DNA from 3 places in the Brevibacillus sp. BD137 genome. Region 2 is predicted to be linked to each of the others. Evidence: predicted binding sites of a transcription regulator. Region 2 holds the regulator's gene; each other region holds the start of a gene.

What was found. The regulator LexA, encoded in region 2, represses DNA repair genes until DNA is damaged. The targets are predictions, from matches to a motif close to CGAACATATGTTCG.
Region 1: ODZ53_RS29230 (WYL domain-containing protein) is a predicted target of LexA. The motif match lies at 2,647-2,660, and genes of this name have one in related genera.
Region 3: ODZ53_RS18235 (WYL domain-containing protein) is a predicted target of LexA. The motif match lies at 2,784-2,797, and genes of this name have one in related genera.

The regions. Positions count from the first base shown of each region.
Region 1 covers NZ_JAOTNO010000028.1:7,362-11,594, forward strand. Annotated here, with positions in the region: gene ODZ53_RS29210 (helix-turn-helix domain-containing protein) at 1-476, shown strand, start outside; gene ODZ53_RS29215 (hypothetical protein) at 798-1,544, shown strand; gene ODZ53_RS29220 (YolD-like family protein) at 1,604-1,849, opposite strand; gene ODZ53_RS29225 (YolD-like family protein) at 2,030-2,194, opposite strand; gene ODZ53_RS29230 (WYL domain-containing protein) at 2,411-2,626, opposite strand; gene ODZ53_RS29235 (hypothetical protein) at 2,893-3,246, shown strand; gene ODZ53_RS29240 (type II TA system antitoxin MqsA family protein) at 3,277-4,233, shown strand, end outside.
Region 2 covers NZ_JAOTNO010000002.1:687,329-691,561, reverse strand. Annotated here, with positions in the region: gene ODZ53_RS06460 (GNAT family N-acetyltransferase) at 1-24, shown strand, start outside; gene ODZ53_RS06455 (hypothetical protein) at 113-793, opposite strand; gene ODZ53_RS06450 (DUF4269 domain-containing protein) at 881-1,456, opposite strand; gene ODZ53_RS06445 (DUF456 domain-containing protein) at 1,565-2,050, shown strand; gene lexA (transcriptional repressor LexA) at 2,101-2,724, opposite strand; gene yneA (cell division suppressor protein YneA) at 2,887-3,222, shown strand; gene ODZ53_RS06430 (DUF896 domain-containing protein) at 3,299-3,496, shown strand; gene crcB (fluoride efflux transporter CrcB) at 3,593-3,958, shown strand; gene ODZ53_RS06420 (HelD family protein) at 3,997-4,233, shown strand, end outside.
Region 3 covers NZ_JAOTNO010000008.1:88,926-93,158, forward strand. Annotated here, with positions in the region: gene ODZ53_RS18220 (xanthine phosphoribosyltransferase) at 1-364, opposite strand, end outside; purine riboswitch at 595-696, opposite strand; gene rsgA (ribosome small subunit-dependent GTPase A) at 829-1,914, opposite strand; gene ODZ53_RS18230 (hypothetical protein) at 2,159-2,407, opposite strand; gene ODZ53_RS18235 (WYL domain-containing protein) at 2,505-2,726, opposite strand; gene ODZ53_RS18240 (MFS transporter) at 2,896-4,137, opposite strand.

The DNA of each region.
Region 1 (4,233 bases), on a different contig from region 2:
ACGCTGATTTTCGAAGGAACCATTTTCGAGCTACTCTCCTTGCTAAAAAAGGGCAACATGAGGACGCAATCAGATTATTCAACGTCTGCTTAAACGAGACTAACAGAGAAGGACGCATATCAATCGTCGTCGACCTCATGGAATCGTATTTGGAGGCTGGAAAGACAGACGATCTCATGCTATTGATCGAAACGGAGGATCAGTTTCTGCCAGAGAGAATGCCGCAGCATCCATACCGAATTAAGACACTGGCCCAATACTACAAACGTAAGGCGTTGTGCTTAATCTCAATGGAAATATATGATCAGGGTTTTCATAGCCTGATCGAGAGTATCAAGTATTACAAGCACATAGGCATAACTAGAGAGGTCATCGAAGGCATACGGCTTTTCCTACGCCATCATCGAACTAACAATAAAAATCTGTCCTTTGAACACATGGAGTTAATTGAAAACATATGTGATAATATTTTGTAACAATAGAAGGAGGAGAGTTTAATGCAGAAGCTACTTTTGGTTTTTGCTCTTGTGGTGTTCTTTTCCTCGCCTGTAGTATCGGAAGCGTGTGATCCGAAGTCAGGGCCCTATCGAGTTGAACCCGATTGGTAAAATGTTATTAAAAGAGAGGGGGAAAATCCTTCTCTTTTTTATTCCTCCATGTTACAAGCGAAACACATGATAGTACTTTTCATATTAATCAACTATTTATACTTATTAGCAAGAAAAGACTTTATGACTCTCTCACGAACTGGTATTATTAGGTATATTTGAAAAATTAGGTAAAGAGGTGTTTGAAAAATGCAGAAAAAGATTGCAATTCCCTTAGTTCTCGGATTAACTCTGATCGCTACAAATAGTGCATTTGCCCAGATTACGTCTTACTCATCTTCTGTTGACATTTCGACTGCCGATAGTAGCTACGCCACGTTACCTTTCACATCAAAAACAAAAGTTAGTACCAATACCGCAGGTACATTCTCCCTTTTAAATTATAATGGGAGAGCGATTGGTAAAGAGAGGCAAGGAACAACTAAAGCATCGGGTGAAGAAGAAGTTTATACAGGTGGACTAACACGTACTTATGAGGTCGCGGGTCAACACTACGAGTATGATAGGAATGGCAAGATCAAAGAATATCAACAATCGTCAGATACAGTAACTTACAGACCTAACGATTGGGCCCTCTCTGCATCTGAAGAAGAGCTAAATGCTCAAGAAATAATATCCAATACATTTAATGCAGTCGCCAAAGAAACTGATATTGACCTCACTGGATACACTGAGGTTACAAAGACTGATGTTTTTAAATTGGACAAAGATTTGTTCACAAAAGTTGATGACGTAACCAGAGATATCGAAGATGGAGATTATTTACCAGTAATCTATCTTCATGAATCTAAGGAAAATCTGTACGTTCTACAGAAAAAACAATCTGGAAAAAGTATTGCTACAAAGTTTAGTTTTATAGATGGAGTATGGGAAAAGGATACAAAGGTAAAATCAGGTGAACCGCTAAAAGCATTATTTGAAGAGGAATCTAATTAGTAAATAGCAGCGGGTCTTGTCCAAAAGCATGAGGCTAAAGGACAAGACCCGTTCTCTTTTTACTCGTAAGTGACCTTCATAATGTCCAGGAAAGGTATCTTCCTAGTTGCTCCGTTTTCCTCTACATGAACTAGCCTTGTTCGCGAGTCAAGTACCGTGATCCTCCCGCGCAATTTCTCAGGCATTCCCCAAACAGTCAACGCTCTCTCGTCGCCATCATCTTTTGCTTCGACGAGCTGATTCCCCAATTCTTCTAATTCAAATTCATCCCGAGTCGGTCTTTTTGGAGTAGTTGCTTTTGCCATCTATTGAACCTCCTATCCCCTAACATCGATAATCGGAATCCATTGAGCATCTTCGACCGTAAGCAGTTTTACTTTTCTGGTATTCGCATTGATCTCTGGTACCGCTCCCCACATAGTACAAATAGTGCCTATCTCGTTTTTCTTATGTCGCCACCATGTGATTGATACTGCTTTTTCATTTTACTGTGCATCCCGTAATAGGTAGTCAAATGTTTCAAGCTCATCCAGCTCAAGTATAGGCATGGATACGAGTTTGTCGTCTTCCTTCATTTGCAAATAGAGCTCGCGCTGTTCCGGTAATACAAACCGCGATGAGCCGAATAAATTATCGATTTTCTTTGCCATTATTACCGTCCCTTTCGCTCCCACGTTTCGTATACTTCCATCTTGTCAGGTTCAGACCTCTGCCATTCTTTGTATTCCTCATTCGCCAGAACCTCCAACACCGACATGATGCCGTCTCGGATTCAACCTGTCTTGATACGCAGTTCGTCAACTGTTGGTGTTCTACGCCGCCCTGTTGAATAATTTCCGATCACACGTAGGACTTTTCGCTCGATATCAGACAGCATGATTATTCACCAACTGTTCAGAAGCTAATATGTTTTCAATAGCGAAGATTCTAGGAGCTTTTCGTGTAAGACAGTACGCTTTTAGTCGATCTCCAACTATCGCGAGTGGTCGCAAGGTACGCTGTGACATCTGTCCGTCTTTGCCAAGGTAAATAATCTTAATGCACTGCTGTTGGCTAATAGCTCGTTGCAGTTCCTTCACCACTCTGTTCGCCTCCAAATACCAGAACTTATGTTCGAATTATATGCGAACATAACACGAACAAGCAACATCAATATCCTCAGGGGTTAATTTAAGAAATGAAGATTTCTGAACGAAGAATTTTTCAATAAACACATATTTTCAGTGACTATTGGTGTGATAATTGGCTATAATATATATAAGAGTATCAATTGATAACTTCTCGCCAAAACGAACTTGCTACAATTCTTGTCTATATGCTCCAGAAACCAAGGAAAGGATTGAACCACTTGGCAAGTATTGATGACGTCAAAACCTTCTTGGAATTGTGTAAGAAATACAAAGATGCAAATAAACTGGATTTTATTATGGGCAAAGAAGAAAAGTACACTTTGGGCAAAATGGGAATAAGCATGAGAGATGCATTTTCAATGTTCGATTATCTCACATACAAAAACTATTACAGGGGGCCAAACCCAGACCATAATGGTTCACCGGGTGATGTTTGGGAGTTTGGCTTAGAAGATGATGGAACTGAAATTTACATCAAGTTAAAAATCCGAACCCCCCCTAAAGATGATTTATTGTTTATGTCATTTCACTTTCCAGCTAGGCCAATAGTTTATCCCTACAAAACAGCCTAAATTATTATTCAAAAGGGAGGTAACTCCAATATGAAAACAGAAATCCAAACACTGTTCTGTCATAAGTGTGATCAAGAAAGAGAGTTTAAATTAATCGAGAAAACATTTAACTACCCTGTAAAAGAAATGGACATAAATATTACTGGAATGCTCGCCTTTTGCAATGAGTGTAACGAAGAATTATTTCATCCTATAATTGATGAGCAGAACCAAGAAACAGCTTTCAAAAAATATCGAGATTTGAAGGGGATAGTACAACCAGAAGAAATAATAGCTATTAGGAAAAAATACAATCTTAACCAACGTGACTATTCAAAACTTCTTGGATTTGGAGAAATAACGATCACTAGATACGAGAATGGTTCTATTCCAACTCAAGCACAAAATCAAATAATAAAAGCAAGCTCAGAGCCACATAAAATGCTTGAATTCTTCGAGCAAAATAAAGATAAAATTTCAGATCCTGTAAAAGATGCACTAAGTATTCTGTTAGAAAGCTTATGCAAACAGACAGAACAGTCTAGAATCATCGATGAAATTAATAATGTTTTTTTTCACCCTGCCGATGATTATAGTGGATTTCAACGTTTTTCGATGGAGAAATTTAATCAGATGGTTTTGTTTTTTGCAGAAAAAGAACGTCCCTATAAGACTAAGTTAAATAAATTAATGTATTACGCTGACAATTACTTTTATAAACTTACCCATCGTTCCATATCGGGCTCAAGATATGTTTGCCATAATTACGGTCCTGTTCCAGAGAAGTATGAAACACTTTTCGAGAACAACCCTGAAGTTGATTGGAAGGAAGATGACTATGGAAGTTATGTAGTTCCAACTGATCATTTCAATCCTCGTTTATTTACCGCAGAAGAACTTGAGATGCTAAATTATGTGGTATCTAAATTCCGTCATTTTACTTCGACGCAAATTAAGGACTTCTCACATTGGGAAAAAGGGTGGATAGAAACACCTCATAAAGAGTTC
Region 2 (4,233 bases):
CGAATGAAGAAAAGTTTATGCTAACGAGAGACGAAAGCTGAATACAAAAAAACAAAAAGTCGGTAATCCTGAGAACAGGAAGCTGGTTACGTCGGCCAGCTGAGTGCCCTGATTACTCTTTAAATGAAACCATAGTAACATTCTGATCTTTTTCGTTCACCGTTAAAACAACCTCACTTGCATAGCGTGAGAGAAATACGAGAAAGGGGGATTCTAGCAGGTCGTCACTGAGCACCCAGTTCGTGGGGGATATGGAGACCTCGTCACTTGTTTTGAATGGTCTATTCATAAAGTCCCAGAGCCTTTTGTGATCGGGTTGGGGAAGGTAGGTAGTCTGCTTGAAAAAGGAATCCCTGTCTATTTGGAACAGCTTTATGCTTAGTCGATTACTACGCTCACATTCTCCCTGTAGATAAAAATCGCTTACCAGAAGATCAATCTTACTTGTATGTATGACCGATTCGATAAAAGAACTCTTTATATTCGGCTTTAAGTCCTCCAGCCTGATTTCCTCCATCTTTCCATTCGTGTATATTCCCCGTACGTTAGTAAACAGGCTTGTGAAATTGACGGAAGCATACGCTTCTATCTCGGGATCGTTGTGGGCCGCAATCCGATAAGCAGTATGCTCATGAACAACGAAAGGGGCGATGGCCCATTGCAGGACGATATCATGGATAAAATCGGGAGGCTCCTGAAGCCCACTTGACTCGAATCTCTTAAATGAGAGGTCGACGTTTGTTTCTATCCGATTCTCTCCAGTGGGGAACGGTATCTCCATCAGCCAATTCATATAGTATGCCCTCCTTAATGATCGGTTGCAACGCCAGTCGCTGTTTACCCCTTATGATTCCAGCAAGTTGATAGATTTGCTAGCAGATTAATCCTTTCGTAGGAGCTGAACTCTTTGGCGTAATTCCTGTTCGGTCAACGACTCCAAATGCAACAAGGCCTCATACGGATCATCACCTGGAATATGAAAGTATCGAGCAAATGCAGGTTCTGTTTTGAGGCCGTCTTGCTTCAGAGCCCTGATATGTATACACGCATCCAAGCCCCCTATATGTAACAATCGTGCTTCGATGTCCATATGACGATAGGCGTTTTGCTTTTCGACTGCAACCGGTTGAGCAAACAATTCAAACCAAAAGCCAGCTGTGAAAAACGAAATAACGCACGTGGGAATCCCTTTGAGATCAAGTTGTGTCACTTCAAAGCTGGTTGAGCAGCCAAACGCTTTACGAACAACCTGCTCAAACTGATCCAGATCATGACTCTCGCAAATAATATCCAGATCGCTTTGCTCAACATCAATGTCCAATGGGATGGTTCCGGCAAGCACTGGACGGTAATCGGCTAGTACTTCCATGATATGCGTCTGTTGAATCGCTTTCCATGCCGTTTTTTGGCGCATCGTTCCTCTGCTCAAGTAAGAGAGATCATGCCAATTTTTCATGAAACTACCCCCATGTCTACTTTCTTTTAAAATAGTGTAGACAAAAGTGAATAAGCGCGCAACGAAATTGGTAATCACTCGTATACCTAAATGAAGGGAGTGTAGTGGATGGAAATATTTTTGTGGGTCGTGGTTGTGTTATTGTTCCTGCTAAGCATCGCAGGAATTTTCTTACCCGTTTTACCTGATACGATCTTGTTGTGGGGGGGCTTTTTGCTCTATCACTTTTTCATTGCAGATCCGGGAGCGGGATTGCCGGCATCCTTTTGGTGGGGAATGGTCGTTCTAAGCATTCTGCTTTACGGTGCTGACTTGCTGACGAACATGTACTTCGTGAAAAAGTACGGGGGGTCCAAGTGGTCGTCCATTGCTGCTGCTGCCGGAATTATCCTCGGGATTTTCGTTTTCCCACCGTTTGGTATGCTGATCTTGCCGTTCGTATTCGTCGTTCTCGTAGAGTTGATGGTGCAGAAGCAATCGATGGAGCGAGCAGTGAAAGCGGGGGTAGGCTCACTGATCGGATTTTTGGGCAGTGCGGTCGTAAAAGTCATCTTGCAAGTTACGATGATCATCTGGTTTTTTATCGCCAGATAACAGATAGAAAACAAAAAGGACAGCCGAGGCTGTCCTTTTTTACGTGGAAACTAGTGAATGAGGCGATAGACACCAATGACTTTACCAAGAATGGTGACATGCTCCAGAATAATCGGTTCCATCGTGGCATTTTCCGGTTGGAGACGGAAGTGGTTCTTTTCTTTGAAAAATCTTTTGACGGTCGCTTCATCTTCTTCTGTCATGGCTACGACAATGTCACCATTGTTCGCTACGTGCTGTTGGCGAACAATGACGTAGTCTCCGTCGAGAATCCCGGCATCAATCATGCTATTCCCGGAGACGCGCAGCATGTAGACCTTGTCGGAAGTCACGATATTGTCTGGAAGCGGGAAGTATTCTTCTACATCCTCAATGGCTGTAATGGGTTGTCCAGCGGTTACTTTTCCGATTACTGGCACACGGACGACAGAGTCTTCGAAATTGTCTTGAAAACGATCTTCATCTGAAAGCAATTCGATGGCGCGAGGTTTGGTAGGATCTCGACGAATGAGGCCCTTTTTCTCTAAGCGTGCCAAATGACCATGTACCGTTGAGCTGGAAGCGAGTCCAACTGCCTCTCCAATTTCACGTACAGAAGGCGGATATCCTTTATCACGAACTTCCTTTCGTATGAACTCGATGATGGCTTGTTGTCTACTCGATAATTTTGACATAGAAAGACACCCCTGATTTCTCGAACATATTTTCCTATATTATACCATGGGAGCTTGCGTTCGACAAACATAAGTTCGTTTCGTTGTTGACATGAACATATGTTCTCATTTATTATGAGCTTACAAGAGAACAGAACGTATGTTTGCAAGGAGGCCATTATCATGAATTCATCGACAGTACGTAATCGTTTCGAGAAAAAAGAAGAACGTCGTGTTCGTTTTGGTATCACGAGAGGTCAAGCACTCTTGTTTCTTATTACATTTACTCTCTTTTTTTACTTGTTGACCGAACTAGTGTTTGCTGCTTCGCCAATGGACGAGCCACAAGGCATAGAAGTAACCGTACAATCCGGAGATAGTCTATGGTCGTTAGCTGTTCGCTACTCAGATCAGCATACGGATGTTCGTGACTATATCATAGAAATCAAGGAAGCGAACGGCTTGGATAGCAACTGGATTTATCCGGGTCAGACTCTGATCATGCCTGATATGCCGTAAGTGTTCGGCTGTCTTGCGAGATCATTCGAATGTGGTATAATGAAGCGGCACTACTACAGAGTGGGAGGAACCAGCAGTGGTATCTGACGCAGAAATTAAACGCATTAACGAATTGGTCAAAAAATCTCGCGAAGAAGGTTTAACCGAAGAAGAAAAGCTCGAGCAAAAAGCATTGCGCCAAAAGTACATTGACGCCGTTAAGCTTTCACTGAGAGCAAATTTGGATTCCATCCGTTATGTGGAAGACCTTGAAGAAAATAAGCCAAAACAGTAAGATAACAATTACTGATACGACAGACATCCTCGCTTGACGCTAGGGTGTCTTTTTCTGTGACATACATAACGCTTTGATAGCCAGGGAGGGATAGCGATGGCGTGGATAGCTGTGGCGGTTGGCGGAGCAGTTGGCTCTCTTGTGCGCTACCTATTGTCTTTACTCGCAAATCAGCCGGAATGGCCGTGGGGAACCTGGATCGCCAATGTTTGTGGATCCATGATCATTGGCATCTTGTTCGTGCTGGGGAAAGAACGTGGCATTTTATCTCCAACACTCTATCTCTTATTTGCAACGGGTGTCATGGGAGGATTTACGACTTTCTCTAGCTTCTCCTTGGAAGTGGTCACTTTTTGGGGAGAAGGACATCTGTTGCGGGGCACATTATATGCTCTTCTCAGTTTGGGAGTCGGTCTACTTTCATGTGCGGTTGGAATATGGCTGGCCAGGCAATGGTCCTGATACGTTCAAATACACGATACATGTGAGGGGGAATGAAGGTGAGTACACAGCATCGTGATTATGAATGGGAACAAAAAAAGCTGGATGAAACCATTTCAGCTATTGATGAAGAAATGGAGCAGCTTCGCAATGAAATTCGCGAGGCAACCGATGACTATGTGAAACAGGTCGTTAACTCTAAAAAGGCAAAGGATTTGCGCTATCTGGAAGATCAGGGGCGAGAGAAGCCTTATTTCGGCAGAGTGGACTTCTTGAAGGATGAAATCTACGAGCTG
Region 3 (4,233 bases), on a different contig from region 2:
TCAATACGCGGTCTTCTTTGGACAGATACTGACGGGAAACACTGATTTGGTACGTTTCCTGACGGGTAAAGGAATGAACAGGAGCAGAATATACTTCCTCTGTCAGCGTGACAGCTTTTTTCTTTTTCGCATAAATAAAGGGAACACCTAAAGCAAAGGAAGTTGCCATTGCAAAATGAATTCCACTTGCCTCAATCGTCACGACTTTTGTAATGTTTTCACCAGCGAACAACTCGGCAAAGCGTTGTCCGATCTTCATCGTCAATTGCGGATCTACCTGGTGGTTCAAAAACGCATCCACCTTCAAAACGGATGCCGACAGTACCTTGCCATCCTGTACGATGCGCTCTTGTAATTCTTTCATCAGTTCTTCCTCCTCAGATATCGTTCCGGCCATTTTTATTTGCGGCCTGCTGAAATATAGAAAGCCCAGAGTGGACAGTGTCACAAGCGGGCTACGTAACGAACCAACGCCAAGTGAAACTGTCCCTCTGGGCTTTTATCCCTTAGGTGTGACACATCATTCGTGCCTGCGCCGCTCGGACCAGCTTTCTTTCAACCCTATTATGGAAATAGGAAAGAAAGAGACGGAACCCTAGACGCACTTTCACTCGTAGTCAGGTGATTTACGGTCACCTGGTAGAAACGGTTGGGCCTTATTCCCAAAATTATACGAGCTACCTATCTTTTTCGAAGTGTAATAACGAGTATTGACCAAATCTATCATAACTCTCGCGTTGGTAGCAAGCGTTAATTTTTGAAAGAAAAAGGAAGCGCTTACTTGCCCAATTAAAGGAAAGAGCCCTGATTTCTCAAGGGCTCACGTACTTATCTCTTTGGTTTTTTCTCCCGCATTTGAACGTTGAGCTTCTTCCATTTATCCCTTTCAGCAGCAGCAAGCCTTGCGTCTTCTTTGCGTGCCAGATGTGCCAATTCGCGTTGGAGCTTTAGGTAACTGTCAAAGCGTGCCTTTTCCAATGATCCATCATTGATGGCAGCTTGAACAGCACAGCCGGGCTCGCGCATATGCTTGCAATCATTGAAACGGCATGTTTCCGCAATGGACTCGATATCGTCAAAGGCACCGCGGAAGCCCTCATCTGCCTCCCAGAGCTGGAGTTCCCTCATACCCGGTGTATCGATCATGAGAGCACCACTCGGCAATCGGAACAGTTCACGATGAGTCGTCGTATGGCGGCCACGGTCATCACCTTCACGCACGCCACTGACTTTTTGCATCTCCGCTCCGCTCAATTTATTGATCAACGTGGATTTGCCAACACCAGAGGAACCCATCAAGGCAATCGTCTGGCCCTCGCCCAAATACGGTGCGAGCTGATCCAGTCCTTCTCCCTGCTCAGCACTGACTACGTGAACAGGTACTCCGATCGCGATTGATTCTATCTCTGCCATACATGCATCCAGATCGTCACACAAATCTGCTTTGGATAGCACAATCACCGGATTTGCTCCACTTTCCCACGCAAGAATGAGATAGCGTTCAATCCTGCGCAGATTTAAATCATTATTTAAGGAATTCACGAGGAAAACCGTATCGACGTTCGCAGCCACAATCTGCTCTTCCACTGTATCCCCAGCTACCTTGCGGGAAAACTTGCTCTTACGTGGAAGAAGTCCGTGGATCGAGGCTTTCTTTTCCTCTGGGCGGGCACTGATCACTACCCAGTCCCCGACAGCCGGAAAATCTTCTCGTCCGGTTGCCTCATAACGAAGCTTACCTGTTACCTCGCCTAGGAGCTCGCCATGCTCACTCCACAGGCGATAAATACGTTTATGTTCAAGTGTGATACGTCCCACACTGAAGCCTTGCTCAGCATAAGGGGTAAAATGATTAGCAAAATACTCATTCCAGCCCATAGATTGCAATACTTGTTGATTGGTTGTTTGATTCACTGCGGATTCCCCCTGCAATTGGTTAGATATATGGCTATCAGCCAGAACCAGTCACAGTCGAATCCTCATTTGGTGAACGATATTACTGTTCGCTTGAAAGGAGGATTCCCGTGACCCCGACTACGACACTCTGAACAAATTTGATGACTACCATAAAAACATCTCTCCTTTAGCAAACCTACCATTCAGGTTTGGAATCATATTTCCCAATTATTGTACCATAATGAAACAAAATGCAACAGCGTCAATCTCCCCCGCCGCCGCCTCCACTATCTCCGCCACCACCGCTATCGCTTCCGCTGTCATAGCTATCCCAACGATCATTTGAATCATGACTTCGATGATGGTGATTGTGAGAGCTGTCTACATAAAAGGCTCCGCCCCCGCTGTCTGAAGAGGAATGAGAGCGCCCACTTCCGCCTTTTGCAGCTTTGGACGCTAAGACAAACACTACGATCAAGAACATGATGACAATGACAATGAAGAACTCCATTGTTGTCCCCGCCCTTCCTCTTTTTTGAAGTTGTTTACCTATTTAGTATAACATAGTATGGCTGGAATAGGCTGGGGGCTTGGAGGATGATTCCTTTTCATCCGGCAAAATACCCTGACACAGGTGCGATCGCCAAAATGTTTTCCAACACAAATACACGATACGCCTTCCTCCTATAACAGTATGCTTTCAAGCTCCCTTTGTTCTCATCGATATGAACCACACGAATCGTACGCCTGCTAGCCTCCCCATCCTTCTTCAAATAGATGATCTCCACTGCTTGCTGCCTCGCTGCGTACCTTCTCAACTCCTGAATCATCAGGCTCTCACCACCACAAAATGTGTCTTCTTGTTGTTGAGATCATCATATCAAAAGAGAACGTTTGTTCGCAAGTTTTGATTACAAAAACCAACGATTGCCTCAACAAAAAAGCATGCGCCCTAAAAAATGGACACATGCCTTATGCTTGTTACACTGTGTATGTGACTCAGCGCCTCCTAAGCGCACGTCCGAACACAATCAGAATCGGTGCCAACAAGATAGCCGCTGCAACGAGCGAAGCGCGAATCGAAAAACGCGTCCCAATCCATCCGACAGCAGGACCACCTGCCGTTTGTCCCAAAGCATTGGACTGGCCCATCATCGACAAAACCGTCGCTCGCACCTTGCTTTCAATGTTTAAATTCAGCCACGTATCATACAGCGGACTGCTCAATGACTGGATCACACCGATCAACAGCAATGCAACTAATGCCCAGCTAAAGCTAGGAGAAAAGGCAAAAGCTATCATTGCTGCAATTTTGAGCCCCGTCAACGTGAACATGCCTACAAGGACAACCCGCTCATTGTTCACATCCAGCCTTTTTTCCACAACGCCTACTACGATGAGGCCGAGCAAGCTTGCGAGTGCGGCAATGATCCCGAACCACATGGGCATCGAAATAGCAGCGAGCTCTGGAAAACCAATTTCTGCGATCAAATGCGCTTCCCACAAACGGTCATACCCTTCTGAGGCTGCACCCGTAAATAGCGTCACGAACAAGATCAGCATGAGAATCGGCTGACTGCGAATCACTTTGGCACCCGAAGTCCACGTCTGAATCATTTCCTTCACGTGGGAAGCATCTTGCTCACGTTCACGGGGAATAAATCCGGTCTCCTTCATGAACAGAATCAGAAAAACGCCAAGCCCCAGATACATGAGGCCACCTATGAGGTAAGGCAAATTGGGAGCGAGTGTTGCCAATGCCACACTAAGTGCAATCCCGAGCAGATTCCCAAACAAGGAGTAGCGCTTGGCCTTCATGAAAATCGTACCGATCTTCTCTTCCCCGACCTCATCTACAATCCATGCAGTATCCGCTCCACTGATAAACGTATACCCAAGACCACTGACGACTTGCGAAAACAGCACCAAACCGAAGACAGAAATCATCGGTACCCAAACATCAAGCGCGGGAACGATCCCCTGCATCGCAAATCCGATTCCCAGAAAAAACATCCCGAGAATGACGGAGCGACGGCGACCGTACGTATCCGCCACTACTCCTGTTATCCCTTCAAGCACCAACACGGATAACTCCAATACCGTCCCGATCACTAGCAATTCAAACGGGTTAAAGCCCAGTGTCACAATGTAGTAAATCGCATAGGTTGTGAACATGGTCGTATTGGCCAGAGAAGTCAAAAAACTTTTGGTCATATATACTTTTGTCGCATTCATGAACATGGAAGCAGTATCCACCTTTTTTTAGGCAGATGACGCATTCCGTTTTTCACATACTGATCGTACCTCTACAATCCTCTACTGTGCAAAATGCGTCCG